Regions from separate parts of the Bacillus mexicanus genome, predicted to be linked through region 2. Evidence: riboswitches for the same ligand, from Rfam matches in the RefSeq annotation. Region 2 holds a riboswitch; the other holds the start of a gene.
The links. A riboswitch is a leader RNA that binds a small molecule or an ion and turns the genes downstream of it on or off. The one in region 2 is predicted to bind S-adenosylmethionine.

Region 1: it holds a riboswitch for S-adenosylmethionine, as region 2 does, so the genes downstream of both, metK (methionine adenosyltransferase) here and metN (methionine ABC transporter ATP-binding protein MetN) in region 2, are expected to answer to the same signal.

What each region holds. Positions count from the first base shown of each region.
Region 1 is NZ_JBCEYV010000001.1:22,222-30,211, forward strand. Features, by position in the region: gene AAGG74_RS00235 (alpha/beta hydrolase family protein) at 1-513, shown strand, start outside; gene AAGG74_RS00240 (DUF2584 domain-containing protein) at 565-807, shown strand; gene pckA (phosphoenolpyruvate carboxykinase (ATP)) at 846-2,429, opposite strand; SAM riboswitch class I at 2,628-2,766, shown strand; gene metK (methionine adenosyltransferase) at 2,934-4,136, shown strand; gene asnB (asparagine synthase (glutamine-hydrolyzing)) at 4,283-6,181, shown strand; gene AAGG74_RS00260 (gamma carbonic anhydrase) at 6,730-7,245, opposite strand; gene ytpA (phospholipase YtpA) at 7,295-7,990, shown strand, end outside.
Region 2 is NZ_JBCEYV010000002.1:177,670-185,659, reverse strand. Features, by position in the region: gene fadE (acyl-CoA dehydrogenase FadE) at 1-758, shown strand, start outside; gene AAGG74_RS10630 (arsenate reductase family protein) at 869-1,225, shown strand; gene gcvH (glycine cleavage system protein GcvH) at 1,292-1,675, shown strand; gene AAGG74_RS10620 (YusG family protein) at 1,731-1,967, shown strand; gene AAGG74_RS10615 (toprim domain-containing protein) at 2,039-2,401, shown strand; gene AAGG74_RS10610 (thioredoxin family protein) at 2,403-2,723, shown strand; gene AAGG74_RS10605 (SCP2 sterol-binding domain-containing protein) at 2,831-3,208, shown strand; SAM riboswitch class I at 3,290-3,396, shown strand; gene metN (methionine ABC transporter ATP-binding protein MetN) at 3,502-4,527, shown strand; gene metP (methionine ABC transporter permease MetP) at 4,520-5,188, shown strand; gene metQ (methionine ABC transporter substrate-binding lipoprotein MetQ) at 5,202-6,026, shown strand; gene AAGG74_RS10585 (carboxymuconolactone decarboxylase family protein) at 6,295-6,672, shown strand; gene AAGG74_RS10580 (YuzK family famiily protein) at 6,865-7,002, shown strand; gene sufC (Fe-S cluster assembly ATPase SufC) at 7,196-7,981, shown strand.

The DNA of each region.
Region 1 (7,990 bases), on a different contig from region 2:
GAGGATTTTGCCGGTGAAGACAGGGAGGATGCTTTTTCTGCATTTCAACTGCTTCAGCAGCATCCAAAAGTCAAGAAGAACAGAATCCATATCTTCGGCTTTTCCCGCGGCGGAATTATGGGAATGCTCACTGCGATTGAAATGGGCCGGCAAGCGGCTTCGTTTGTTTCCTGGGGAGGCGTCAGCGATATGGTCCTTACATATGAGGAGCGGCAGGATTTGCGGCGGATGATGAAAAGAGTCATTGGCGGAACGCCGAAAAAGGTGCCTGAAGAATACAAATGGAGAACACCGTTTGATCAAGTAAATAAGATCCAGGCTCCTGTGCTGTTAATTCATGGAGCAAAAGACCAAAACGTTTCGATTCAGCATTCCTATTTATTTGAAGAGAAGCTAAAACAGCTGCATAAGCCGGTGGAGACGTGGTATTACAGTGCATTCACACATTATTTTCCGCCAAAAGAAAACCGGCGTATCGTGCGGCAGCTTACACAATGGATGAAAAACCGCTGAGGGTGAAATATGGTATGATAAAAGGAAAAGAGAACGAAAGGGGATCTCACTTTGGGAATGCCTGTTGAATTTAATACACTGATTGTGACAAAAGGAAAAGAAGTGCGCATAGATGAAAATATATTCACGCTAGAGAAAGACGGATATCGTGTGTATCCCATGGAGATTCCGATGGATGTGCGGAAAACAAAGTTCGGCGAAAAGTCAGGCACAGCTGAAGTGCAGAAGCTTCAATGGGAAGACGGCCGAACCCTCATTACGTACAAGCTGACTTCACTGCATTCTGTTAATTAAAACAAGCCAAGAGCGTTATTGCTCTTGGCTTTTGTTTGTTAAACGAGAGGGCCGCCTGCCTGTGCTATAGCATCTGTATGTGCGAACTTTTTAAAATTCTCTTTGAATTCTTCTGCGAGGTAAGCTGCCTTTTCTCTATATTCTTCCTTGTTCTTCCACGTGTTTTCCGGCTGAAGGATATGATCAGGAACGCCAGGAACGTGAAGCGGAATGTGCAGGCCGAAAATATCGTCAGTCATCATTTCAGCATCCTCTAATTTGCCTTCAATCGCTGCTTTGACCATCGCTCTCGTGTAAGAAAGCTTCATGCGTTCGCCTGTGCCGTAGCCGCCGCCGGTCCAGCCGGTATTGACCAAGAAAACGTCTGCGCCGTGTTCATCGATCTTTTGGCCGAGCATTTCAGCGTAGACGTGAGCAGGAAGCGGTAAAAACGGTGAGCCGAAGCATGTGGAAAACGTCGTCTCAGGAGACGTCACACCGCGTTCGGTTCCAGCTAGCTTGCTCGTATAGCCGCTCAAGAAATGGTACATCGCCTGTTCTTTCGTCAGCTTGCTGATCGGCGGCAGCACTCCGAATGCATCAGCCGTCAAAAATACAATCGCTGACGGGTGGCCTGCCATGCTCGGAGTTACAATGTTGTCAATCATATGAATCGGATAAGCCGCCCGCGTGTTTTCAGTATAGAAGGAATCATCATAATTGGCTTCCCGCGTACCTTCATCCACAACAACATTCTCGAGAACAGACCCAAAGCGGATCGCATTAAAAATCTGAGGCTCTTTTTCCTTGCTTAAATGAATACATTTAGCGTAGCACCCGCCTTCAATATTAAAGACGCCTGTGTCAGACCAGCCGTGTTCATCGTCGCCGATCAGCTTGCGATCAGCATCGGCTGAAAGGGTGGTTTTACCTGTGCCAGACAATCCGAAGAAAAGGGCGACATCACCTGTCTCACCGACATTGGCGGAGCAGTGCATGGATAGAATATTTCTTTCAGGGAGCAGGAAATTCATAATGGAGAAAATCGATTTTTTCATTTCCCCAGCATACTCTGTTCCGCCGATTAAGATCGTGCGCTTTTCGAAAGAGACAATAATAAACGTTTCGGAATGTGTGCCGTCTGTTTTTGAATCTGCTTTGAAATGTGGTGCAGAAAGAATCGTAAACGGCTGTTCAACTGTTTTCTTATCATTGCCTTCCGGGCGGATAAACAGCTGTCTGGCGAATAAATTGTGCCATGCGAACTCATTTACGACGGTGATCGGCAGCCTGTATTTTTCGTCTGCTCCGGCAAATCCTTCGAAAACGAACAGCTCATCTCGCTGCTTCAGATAGCTGACGACTTTCGCGTACAGCCGCTCAAATGCTTCTTCTGAAATCGGCTGATTCACCGGACCCCAATCGACCTTATGTTTCGTGCTTTCTTCCGCCACGATAAATTTGTCTTTAGGTGAACGTCCCGTATAAGCCCCTGTTGTCGCCCGGACAGCACCCGTAGAAGTTAAAATGCCTTCGTTGCGGGATAATACTTTTTCTGTAAGCTGTGCTGCTGATAAATTATGACACACATTTGGACTTGTTAATAATGCTTGTAAATCAGCGGTCAAATCAACTGAGTTCATATGAAACCTTCCTTTATCGTTTTTTTGTGTTTTGCTAATTGTGAATTAGTATAACATATATTTTTAAATAGTCTATACTATTTATCGTTTTTTGTGTATGCATATTCCAATCTTTTCCCTTGATATAGGCGCCTATTTCTTTTGAATCATATTGACATTGCAAACCTTTTTACGATAAGATATTTCATTGAGCGGATACTCTTATCCCGAGCTGGCGGAGGGACAGGCCCTATGAAGCCCAGCAACCGGTTTCTCTGTTATTTATTATGTTCAATTGTGTGAGACAACCAAGGTGCTAACCTGTTGCAAGGTTGTATGATTCCTTGAGCGATAAGAGTGAAAGGCACAAAGACCAAACCCTTTCCTCGATGGAAAAGGTTTTTTTATTTCATAAATATGCCAATTTACATTCTCTAATATAACGTTTCATTGTATAAGAGGGAGCGAGTTCCGTATCATATATACAAGGTCTTTCGGGAGGCCTTGTGCAGGAGGAAGCAAATCATGAGTAAAAATCGTCGTTTATTTACATCAGAATCTGTTACGGAGGGGCATCCGGATAAAATCTGTGACCAGATTTCTGACAGCATTTTAGATGAAATTTTAAAGAAAGACCCTAACGCGCGTGTTGCTTGTGAAACATCTGTGACAACTGGCTTAGTTCTTGTCAGCGGAGAGATCACAACATCTACGTATGTTGACATTCCGAAAACCGTTCGCCAAACCATTAAAGAGATCGGATACACACGTGCGAAATACGGATTTGATGCGGAAACTTGTGCAGTTTTAACATCAATTGACGAGCAATCTGCTGATATTGCGATGGGTGTAGACCAAGCGCTTGAAGCCCGTGAAGGCACAATGAGCGACGAAGAAATTGAAGCGATCGGTGCGGGTGACCAAGGTTTAATGTTCGGTTATGCGTGCAACGAAACGAAAGAGCTAATGCCTCTTCCAATTTCACTTGCTCATAAATTGGCCCGCCGCCTCAGTGAAGTCCGTAAAGAAGATATTCTTCCGTACCTTCGCCCTGACGGCAAAACACAGGTAACAGTTGAGTACGATGAACAGAACAAACCTGTTCGCATTGACGCGATTGTCATTTCAACTCAGCATCACCCTGAAATTACGCTTGAGCAAATCCAGCGTAACATTAAAGAACATGTGATCAACCCGGTTGTTCCTGAAGAGCTGATTGATGAGGAAACAAAATATTTCATCAACCCTACAGGACGTTTCGTTATCGGAGGGCCTCAAGGGGATGCTGGACTTACAGGACGCAAAATCATCGTTGATACGTATGGCGGCTATGCACGCCACGGCGGCGGCGCGTTCTCAGGTAAGGATGCGACGAAGGTAGACCGTTCTGCTGCATATGCAGCAAGATATGTTGCAAAAAACATCGTTGCGGCTGAGCTGGCAGATTCTTGCGAAGTGCAGCTTGCTTACGCGATCGGTGTTGCTCAGCCCGTGTCAATCTCAATCAACACTTTCGGTTCCGGAAAAGCTTCTGAGGAAAAACTGATTGAAGTTGTTCGCAATAACTTTGATTTACGACCTGCCGGCATTATCAAAATGCTTGATTTACGCCGTCCGATCTACAAACAAACTGCTGCATACGGCCACTTTGGACGCCACGATGTTGATCTTCCGTGGGAACGTACAGACAAGGCGGAGCAGCTGCGTAAAGAAGCGTTAGGAGAATAATTTTATAGCCGCTTACTGGTAAGCGGCTTTCCTTTTTTATCGTTGTATTCATGTTTATTTTTTTACATACTGTGAAACCAAATATTATTCACAGCGTCTATAAATAGGGGTTCAATGATGACAATTTTAATTATGGAGGCAATACTATGTGTGGATTTGTCGGGGTTTTTAACAAGCATCCGTTAGCTCAAACCGCTGATCAAGAAGAACTAATCAAACAAATGAACCAAATGATCGTTCACCGCGGTCCTGACAGTGATGGATATTTCCATGATGAGCACGTTGGATTTGGATTCAGACGGCTCAGCATTATTGACGTAGAAAATGGCGGACAGCCTTTATCATATGAAGATGAAACATATTGGATTATCTTTAACGGAGAAATCTACAACTATATTGAACTGAGAGAAGAACTTGAAGCTAAGGGGTATACATTCAACACAGATTCGGACACAGAGGTTCTTCTTGCGACTTACCGTCACTATAAAGAAGAAGCTGCGTCCAAACTGCGCGGTATGTTTGCTTTTCTCATTTGGAATAAAAACGATCATGTTCTTTATGGAGCAAGAGATCCATTCGGCATTAAACCATTGTACTACACAACGATCAATGATCAGGTGTATTTTGCCTCAGAGAGAAAAAGTTTAATGGTTGCCCAGAATGATATTGAAATAGATAAAGAGGCATTGCAGCAATACATGTCTTTCCAATTCGTTCCTGAACCAAGCACGCTTGATGCAAATGTGAAAAAAGTAGAGCCGGGTTCACAGTTCACCATCCGCCCGGACGGAGATATCACATTCAAAACGTATTTCAAAGCGAACTTTAAACCGGTTCAGACTGAAGAAGAAAAGCTTGTGAAAGAGGTCAGAGACGCGATCTATGACTCTGTGAACGTTCATATGAGAAGTGACGTTCCTGTCGGTTCATTCCTGTCTGGCGGAATTGATTCTTCTTTTATTGTATCCGTTGCGAAAGAATTACATCCAAGCTTAAAAACCTTTTCTGTCGGATTTGAACAGCAGGGCTTCAGTGAAGTTGATGTAGCGAAAGAAACTGCGGCTGCGCTTGGTATTGAAAATATCAGCAAAGTCATTTCGCCTGAGGAATACATGAATGAGCTTCCGAAGATTGTATGGCATTTTGATGATCCGCTTGCTGATCCGGCGGCAATTCCATTGTATTTTGTGGCAAAAGAAGCAAAAAAACATGTCACAGTTGCTTTATCAGGTGAAGGTGCAGACGAGCTCTTCGGTGGATATAACATTTACCGTGAACCGCTTTCGCTTAAGCCGTTTGAGCGCATTCCGTCCGGCCTGAAAAAGATGCTTCTTCATGTTGCAGCCGTTATGCCTGAAGGAATGAGAGGGAAGAGCCTGCTTGAGCGCGGCTGTACTCCGCTTCAAGACCGTTATATCGGTAACGCGAAGATCTTTGAAGAGTCTGTCAAAAAGCAGCTGCTCAAGCATTATAATCCGAACCTTTCATATCGTGACGTGACGAAGACTTACTTTACAGAAAGCAGCTCATACAGCGATATCAATAAAATGCAGTATGTCGATATCCATACTTGGATGCGCGGCGATATTTTGTTAAAAGCGGACAAAATGACAATGGCGAATTCTTTGGAACTGCGTGTGCCATTCTTGGATAAAGTCGTATTTGACGTCGCTTCAAAAATTCCAGATGAGCTGAAAACGAAGAATGGTACAACGAAGTACCTCCTTCGCAAAGCCGCTGAAGGAATTGTGCCTGAGCACGTATTAAATCGCAAAAAGCTTGGTTTCCCTGTACCGATCCGTCATTGGCTGAAAAATGAAATGAACGAATGGGTGCGGAATATTATTCAGGAAAGCCAAACGGATGCTTATATCCATAAAGATTATGTTCTTCAGCTTCTTGAAGACCATTGTGCGGACAAGGCTGATAACAGCCGTAAAATCTGGACTGTCCTGATCTTTATGATTTGGCACAGCATCAATATCGAAAAACGGTATATGCCTGAAGAGCTGAACCATCAGCCTAAAGAAGTCATTTTTGTATAACAAATAACAAGGCTTTCGATTCGTCGAAAGCCTTGTTATTATTCTTTTATCCGATATGAACTAAAAATTCGGAAAAATGACATATTTTTTCTAGAGGAGCTTGCAAAACAAGAGCTGTACCGCGAACTCGAAGATAATAAAAAATATAACCAGCCGCTTATGACATACGCTGCCAAATGACCCGAACCCGCTCATTGAACAGCTGCTACGGAGCCGAGGAACAATTCCGTACCAGCGCAGCCACTAAAGACACTCTTTCCGTCATATGTATCATTGGCATGTTTATAGGGCCTGCAGTCCCGATAAAAGACCAGAAGAGCTCTCAGGCCCTTTTTGTGTGCTCATAGAAAACAGAGAACAGGAAAGAATAGGGATATGTTTTGCAGAGGCTGTTACAGTTTTATGATAAGATAAAAGTTAAACATGTCATGTACTATGTGAACGTTTTATGGAAAAATAAAACCCCGAACTGTCATTACGTCCGGGGAAAGGATGGTTATTGCTTTCAAACATAATTTAAAAAATGGTAAAGTAAGACGAAACAGGTCTTATGTTTGTTGGAGTGATTGATAGTATTGGCCCTTTGCTACATATTCAGACCGTATTCTTTGCATATCTTTTCGGTCATCTTCCGTCAAAGGACGGATGACCTTTGCAGGACGGCCAAAGGCGAGTTGGCCAGGCGGAATGATTGTTCCAGGCGGAACAAGACTGCCGGCACCAATAAAGGCGCCTTCGCCAATTTCAGCTCCGTCTAAGATGATTGAGCCCATGCCAATTAAGGCGTTTTTGCGGATGACAGCGCTATGAAGTGTAACCTGATGGCCTATCGTGGCGTCATCTTCAATGAGAAGCGTCCGGTTCGGGCTTTGATGGAGGCAGCTTAAATCTTGGATATTGACTCTATTTCCGATCCGGGTCGGCGCGACATCTCCTCTTATGACAACAGAAAACCAAATGCTGGACTGTTCTCCGATAACGACGTCGCCGATAATGGTTGCGTTCTCAGCTATAAAGGCTGTTGGATGGATATCTGGCATGTGTTCATGATAAGGGCAGATCATAAGTATTCCTCCTTCTTTCTCTATTTAAATTTCGTATGAGGTGAAGAGCATGTGGACCTGGAAAGCAGACAGACCTGTTGCCGTGATTGTGATCATTCACGGGGCAAGTGAATATCACGGACGATATAAATGGCTGATTGAAATGTGGAGATCCTCAGGCTATCACGTGGTTATGGGCGACTTGCCGGGTCAGGGGACAACCACAAGAGCCAGAGGTCATATTCGCTCATTTCAAGAATACATTGATGAAGTAGATACTTGGATAGATAAAGCGCGAACCTTTGAGCTGCCGGTTTTTCTTCTTGGTCACAGCATGGGCGGCCTGGTCGCGATTGAATGGTTTAAACAGCAAAGAAATCCCCGCATTACGGGAATCATTTTATCATCCCCGTGTCTCGGACTGCAAATTAAGGTCAATAAAGCGCTTGATTTCGCATCAAGAGGCTTGAATGTCATTGCTCCGTCGCTTAGGGTTGATTCGGGATTATCACTTGATATGGCGACGCGCAATGAGAACATCATCGAGGCCGACCAAAATGACTCGTTATACGTCAGAAAGGTATCTGTCAGATGGTACAGAGAACTGTTAAAAACAATTGAGTCAGCAATGGTGCCGACAGATGCGTTTTTAAATGTGCCGCTTCTTGTCATGCAGGCTGGTGACGATAAGCTCGTCGATAAAACGATGGTCATCAAGTGGTTTTCAGGTGTTGCTTCCCGCAATAAAGCGTATAGAGAGTGGGAA
Region 2 (7,990 bases):
ACGGCCGGCAAATTGCCAAGTCAATTGCCGAATATGCGATAGAATGCTCTCTGAATAAGGTTTTCGGGTCTGAGACACTTGATTATATCGTAGATGAAGGCGTGCAGATTCATGGCGGCTACGGTTTTATGCAGGAATACGAAGTAGAAAGAGCCTATCGCGATTCAAGGATCAATCGGATTTTTGAAGGCACAAACGAAATTAACCGGTTAATCGTGCCAAGCACTTTTTTGAAAAAGGCGCTCAAAGGCGAACTCCCTCTATTTGAAAAAGCGCAGTCGCTTCAAGAAGAACTGATGATGCTTATGCCTGAAGAGCCTGGCAGCGGCGTTTTAGAACAGGAGAAATATGTCGTTAAGCAAGCCAAAAAGATCGCGCTGTTCGCTGCCGGTCTCGCTGCCCAAACATACGGAAAAGCACTCGATCGTGAACAAGAAATCCTCGTCAACATCGCGGATATTGTCAGCAATGTATATGCAATGGAATCAGCCGTGCTTAGAACAGAAAAAGCCATCGCCGCACAAGGAGAAGAAAAAGCGGTGCAGAAGGTGCTGTATACAGAAATTTTTGTCCAGGAAGCTTTTCATGAAATTGAAGCGCACGCGAAAGAATCACTCATCGCAATGGAAGAAGGAGACTCCCTCCGCATGATGCTTTCCGCTTTGCGCAAGCTGACGCGCGTAACGCCTAAAAACGTCATTCAGAAAAAACGCGAAGCAGCGGCGGCCGTTTTCGAAGCTGAAAAATATATTGTCTGATTGTCCGAGAGCTCCGCATTAAGCGGAGCTTTTTTTAAGAAGCACAGGTTTAGGCTTTTAAAACAAACTGTGTTAAAATAACCTCGATTATTTTATTGAGGGGGAAGAAGATGTCGTTAACTTTTTACTGGTACCCTAAATGCGGAACGTGCCGCAAAGCAAAGAAATGGTTAGAAGAGCATGGAAAAGAATTCAACGAAATACATATTGCAGAGCAGCCTCCAAGCAAAGAGGAACTAAAGGCGCTTTATGAAAAAAGCGGACTGGATCTCAAGAAATTTTTCAACACAAGCGGCATGAAATACCGCGAGCTGAATCTCAAAGAAAAGCTGTATCATATGTCGGAGGACGAACAGCTAGAACTGCTGGCTTCAGACGGAATGCTGATCAAACGCCCGCTTACAACAGACGGCGAAAAAGTGACAGTCGGATTCAAAGAAGACCAATTTGAAGAAAACTGGGCTTAATGTCAATTTTTTTTGAAAAGTGTGGTATCTTCTTATTATAGTGCTGTAAAAAATGGAGGGATTCAATTGAGCATACCTAAAGATTTGCGTTACTCAGGAGAACACGAGTGGGTGAAAGTTGAAGGAGAAAAAGCCAGAATCGGAATTACGCATTTTGCCCAAGCCGAACTAGGCGATATCGTGTTTGTCGAACTTCCTGAAGTTGGCGCTGAAATCAAAGCGGACGAGCCATTCGGCAGTGTTGAATCCGTTAAAACGGTATCTGAGCTTTATGCACCGATTAATGGAACGGTTGTGGAAATAAACGAAGATCTTGATGACAGTCCGGAATTCGTTAACGAATCACCGTACGAGAAAGCATGGATGATCGTTGTTGAACCGTCTGACGCTTCTGAAATTGAAAAACTGATGACAGCAGAGCAATACGAAGAAATGACACAAGAAGACTAAAACAGGATAGCTGTGAAGGCAATTGGACACGCTAACGTTATGGGAGGTGTCCAATATGGCTTTCAGCAAACAAAAGCTCGATGTCACCAATGATGTGACAGGCCGCTTTCAAAATGGCCAGCTCTCGTTATATCATGATAATGAGAAGATCGGCCAAATGACAAGCATGGATGAATATGAGCTTAAATCAGGCTATTCCTTTGAAAATGAGAAATTTTATAAGACAGCCGATGTGGTCTCAGGAAATGATGAAAAATACGTGGATTGTGACTATGAAAACGGCTGGTGTTAATGTTGGCGGTGAATTTCACTGCCTTCTTTTACAATCTGAACGTTTCAAATTTAACGCAGCAGGTGATAAAGATGGATGAGCTGGAAAAGGTGATGATTGTCGAAGGAAAATCAGATAAAGAGAAAGTTGAAAGTGTCCTGAATGAACCAGTGCGCATTATCTGTACCAACGGAACAATCAGCCAGCTGAAGCTTGAGGAATTGGCTGACGAGCTATACGATAAAGACGTCTATATATTAGTTGATGCTGATGAATCAGGCGAGACATTAAGAAAACAGCTGAAAAGAGAATTTAATGACGCCTGCCATTTGCATATAGACAGAGCCTATAAGGAAGTAGAGGCTGCGCCGAAACACCATGTCGCTTCTGTACTGCTCCGCGCAAATTTAAATGTCCATACTATTTTTCTTGAAAGAAAGTCCCGAGGTGTATAGCATGAAAGAACTACAAGAACACGAGCTAGAGCACATCGCAGATGATGTGTATCTCCTATATTTATATACTCCGTTTTGCGGCACCTGCCAGCTTGCAAGCAAAATGCTGACAGTGGTGAAGGAAATGCTGCCTGATGTCGCCTTCTATCAAAACAATGTCAATTACTCTCCGACATTCGCAAAAGCGTATCAAATTGAAAGTGTCCCGTGTTTTCTCCTGTTTAAAGGCGGAAAAGTGGTCGAAAGAGGATATGCGTTTCATTCTGTTTCTTATTTATATGAGCTGATTAAACAAAAATCATCTTCCGCGTCCCATTTGTGACATATTTCTCAGCGTATTTCAATGAAATTGTCGTTCGTTTTATAAAGGGGTTCTTGCGTCAAAAAGAGAAATGTCTATGTATGACCAACAAATAGGAGGTTGTACATATGGAGAAAGCAGAAGTGTTAGAAGATGAGTATCAGCATCTGTTTTTAAAACCTCTTTTGAACGCATCAACATTACTCATTACCTTCCAGGGAGAAACAGAAGCCTTAACCGTCTCGATAAACGAACAGGGGGAAATGAAAAAAATTTCTCCGCCCCCAGCGTCCAACCTGACCTTTTACGGAAACCAAGCGGAAATTATTCATCTGTTGCACGGAGATATTTCCCTGCAGCATTTGATCCAGAGGGGAAGCCTGAAAGTGAAGGGCTCATTCAGGGCTCTCTTAAAACTAGAAGCTATTCTCTGGCTGACAAATGGATTTTTTCAGAGGATTTTAAAAAGTGAAAAAATAGAAAATTATTATAATAGTAAAAGTTGACATCATTTATTTTATTGACATTTCATCATTCGCCATGCTATTCTACATTAAGAATTTCCGGACGAAAAAGACTATATATTTCTCTTATCAAGAGAGGTGGAGGGAAGTGCCCTATGAAGCCCGGCAACCATCAACGCTGTTGAAATGGTGCCAATTCACACGAAGCGTTCAGCTTTGAAAGATGAGAGAAAGGCGTTTTATATAAGCCTTTCTGCTCACATGTGCAGAAAGGCTTTTCTTTTGCCGAATATCCCGGAAGATTTCTTAGAATAGTGTTAAGGCAGGTGATTGCTTTGATCAATCTTCAAGATGTTTCAAAAGTTTATAAGTCGAAACATGGAGATGTCAATGCTGTCCAAAATGTCTCTCTTTCCATACAAAAAGGTGAGATTTTTGGAATTATAGGATATAGCGGAGCTGGTAAAAGTTCCTTAATCCGTCTGCTGAACGGCCTTGAGAAACCAACCTCAGGAACCGTGGAAGTGGCGGGAACTAAAATTAATGAAGTAAACGGACGCGCTTTAAGAAATGCACGCCATGACATCAGCATGATTTTCCAGCATTTCAATTTGCTTTGGTCGCGGACCGTCAGAGATAATATCATGTTTCCTTTAGAAATTGCCGGGGTGAAAAAAAGCGAACGGATGAAGCGCGCTAACGAACTGATTAAACTGGTCGGTTTAGAAGGAAAAGAAAAATCTTACCCGTCTCAGCTGAGCGGCGGGCAGAAGCAGCGCGTCGGAATCGCAAGAGCGCTTGCAAACAATCCGAAGGTTCTCCTTTGCGATGAAGCGACATCAGCATTAGATCCGCAAACGACGGATTCAATTTTGGATTTATTGTCCGATATTAATGAAAGACTCGGTTTGACGATTGTGCTGATCACCCATGAAATGCATGTCATCCGCAAAATCTGTAACAGAGTCGCTGTCATGGAAAACGGTAAGGTTGTGGAAGAAGGCGAGGTTCTCGATGTCTTCAAAAATCCGAAGGAAGACATGACAAAACGATTTGTTCAGCAGGTGACAGAGCCGGAAGAAACGAAAGAAACGCTTTCGCACCTTCTTGATGAAACAGCATCAGGAAAAACGGTCCAGCTCACATTTGTCGGTGATTCGGCTGAGCAGCCTTTGATTACAGAAATGATTAGAAACTTTAATGTCAGCGTCAATATTCTGCAAGGGAAAATCTCGCAGACAAAGGATGGAGCTTACGGCTCGCTGTTCATCCATATTGACGGAGACGAGGAAGAAGTTCAAAACGTGATCCGGTTTATTAATGATAAACAGGTGAAAGCAGAGGTGATCGCGAATGTTTGAAAAATACTTCCCAAACGTTGATTTAACAGAATTGTGGAATGCGACATATGAAACACTTTATATGACGCTGATCTCTCTGCTGTTTGCCTTTGTCATCGGAGTGATCCTCGGCTTGCTGCTCTTTTTGACAAGCAAAGGGAGCCTTTGGCAGAATAAAGCGGTCAACTCTGTAATTGCGGCCATTGTCAACATATTCAGATCGATTCCGTTTCTCATTTTAATTATTTTACTGCTGGGCTTTACGAAGTTTTTAGTCGGCACCATCTTAGGGCCAAACGCCGCACTGCCGGCGCTGGTGATCGGCTCTGCACCGTTCTACGCGCGCTTGGCGGAAATCGCATTGCGCGAGGTTGATAAAGGTGTGATTGAAGCCGCTAAATCAATGGGTGCTAAAACGTCTACGATTATTTTCAAAGTGCTGCTTCCGGAGTCTATGCCGGCTCTCATTTCCGGCATTACGGTTACGGCCATCGCTTTGATCGGCTCAACCGCAATTGCCGGGGCCATCGGTTCAGGCGGTCTTGGAAATCTTGCGTACGTAGAAGGCTATCAGTCTAATAATGCTGATGTTACCTTCATTGCCACTGTGTTTATTTTAATCATCGTATTTATTATCCAAATCATCGGTGATGTGATAACAAATATTATAGATAAACGATAAGGGAGGATTTACATTGAAAAAGCTATTTTTGGGTGCATTACTGCTTGTATTTGCAGGAGTCATGGCGGCCTGCGGTTCGAATAACGGGGCTGAATCCGGCAAAAAAGACATTGTCGTCGCAGCAACAAAAACACCGCATGCGGAAATTTTAAAAGAAGCTGAACCATTGTTGAAAGAAAAAGGCTACACGCTGAAAGTGAAAGTGCTTAGTGATTACAAGATGTACAACAAAGCTTTATCTGATGAAGAAGTGGATGCGAACTACTTCCAGCACATTCCTTACCTTGAGCAAGAAATGAAAGAAAACAAAGACTACAAACTTGTGAATGCCGGAGCTGTTCACTTAGAGCCATTCGGTATTTACTCTAAAACATATAAATCGCTGAAAGACCTTCCAAAGGGTGCGACAATTATTTTGACAAACAACGTCGCTGAACAAGGCCGTATGCTTGCAATGCTTGAAAACGCGGGATTAATCACACTTGACTCTAAAGTGGAAACAGTTGACGCGACATTGAAAGACATTAAGAAAAACCCGAAAAATCTTCAATTTAAAAAAGTAGCGCCGGAAGTAACGGCAAAAGCATATGACAACAAAGAAGGAGACGCTGTCTTCATCAATGTAAACTATGCGATTCAAAATAAATTAAATCCTAAAAAAGATGCGATTGAAGTAGAAGCAACGAAAAATAACCCATACGCTAACATTATTGCCGTCAGAAAAGGCGAAGAGAATTCCGCAAAAATCAAAGCGCTGATGGAAGTTCTTCACTCTAAAGAGATCAAAGATTTCATCGAGAAAAAATACGATGGAGCTGTGCTTCCTGTATCTGAATAAGACCGAAACCCCGGATGAAAATCCGGGGTTCGATTATTGACAAAGCCCTTAAACTTAGTTTAAGGGCTTTGTCATCTTTTCAGCGCGAATGAAAACGGAAGGCCGAGCATTGGAGCGGAGCGAATGTTGTGATTCGTGAGCACCAACGTGCAGGTCTGACAACGAATGCGAGGGTTTGCTGACACGGTGAAACCCCGGATGAGAAATCCGGGGTTTTTTTCGGGTATTTTCCTAAAAGCTGTTCATAATAAAAAGGAATGTTAAACAGATGGAGGGATTTTCTTTGAATCAAGACAGAGAAAGCATGCAGGACGCGCTAACGCAATATAAATTAGGTTTAGGCACATTTGAACAAAAGATGCCGCTGATGGGAAGAAAGTTTAACGAGTTTACTGAGCAATGCTTTGCCGGCAACTCACTGACTGAAAGAGAAAAACAGCTGATCGCGCTCGGAATTGCCATCAATGCCCAAGATGAGTATTGCATGATCTATCATACAAAAGGCTGTCTTGATCAGGGAGCCACAGAAGAAAACATTCTCGAAGCGGTCAGTGTGGCAGCGGCGTTTGGAGGCGGTGCGGCACTCAGTCAGGGCGTGACAGTTGTCCAGCAGTGCATAGAGGAATTCGGAAACACTCCGCATTAAGAGAAGGAATATTCCAAAAAACCGTTCTCATTTGATCTAAAAGGATGCTTTCGTCTCACCTGCCGCTATATCAAGCCACATCCTTTTTGCGGCATTCATCGCATCGCTGATACAATAAAAGCAAATAAATGAAGGGATTGATTCATTATTTGCAGCAGCCAGGATAGACTGAACCTCGATTATACGTCAGAAATGGAAAAAGCGATGCAGCTGTCACATGGAATTGGATATGAGGAATACGGACGCCGGCTGGAAACAAGAATCAAAGTAGAGCGGCAGAGAGAGCTTGATTATGAAAAGAGCAAGCGGATTTCTGCGGGAGCTTATTGAGAAAATCAATCTTTTAAAAAAGGGTGGGAATCCACTCTTTTTCTTTTTCAATCGCTTTAATAAAGTGCTGATCTTTGTTAAACTTGTGGAATGTGCAGGGCACGATAAAAAGTTGTATTTACTTTTCATTTGTTATAAAATTAGAATGAGAATAAAATGAGAATAATGATTATATATTTTTGGAGGTATAGATATGGCTGCTTCAACATTAACGATCAAAGATCTTCACGTTGAAATCGAAGGGAAAGAGATCTTAAAAGGTGTAAACCTTGAAATAAAAGGCGGAGAATTCCACGCGGTAATGGGTCCGAACGGAACTGGTAAATCTACTTTGTCAGCTGCGATTATGGGGCATCCTAAATATGAAGTAACAAAAGGCAGCATCACGCTTGACGGCAAAGATGTACTGGAGATGGAAGTGGACGAGCGCGCACAGGCAGGCTTATTCCTTGCGATGCAATACCCAAGTGAAATCAGCGGTGTAACAAATGCTGACTTCCTTCGCTCAGCAATCAATGCGCGCAGAGAAGAAGGCGATGAAATTTCTCTTATGAAATTCATCCGCAAAATGGACGAAAACATGGAATTCCTTGAAATGGATCCTGAAATGGCTCAGCGTTATCTTAATGAAGGCTTCTCAGGCGGGGAGAAAAAGCGCAACGAAATCCTTCAATTAATGATGATTGAACCGAAAATCGCCATCCTTGATGAAATCGACTCAGGTCTTGATATTGATGCTTTGAAAGTTGTATCCAAAGGGATCAACAAAATGCGCAGCGAAAACTTCGGCTGCCTGATGATCACTCACTATCAGCGCCTGTTAAACTACATCACTCCGGATGTTGTTCACGTTATGATGCAAGGGCGCGTTGTAAAATCCGGCGGTGCAGAGCTTGCACAGCGTCTTGAAGCAGAAGGTTATGAATGGATCAAACAAGAACTTGGCATTGAAGACGAAACTGTAGGCCAAGAAGCGTAAGCGTTAGGG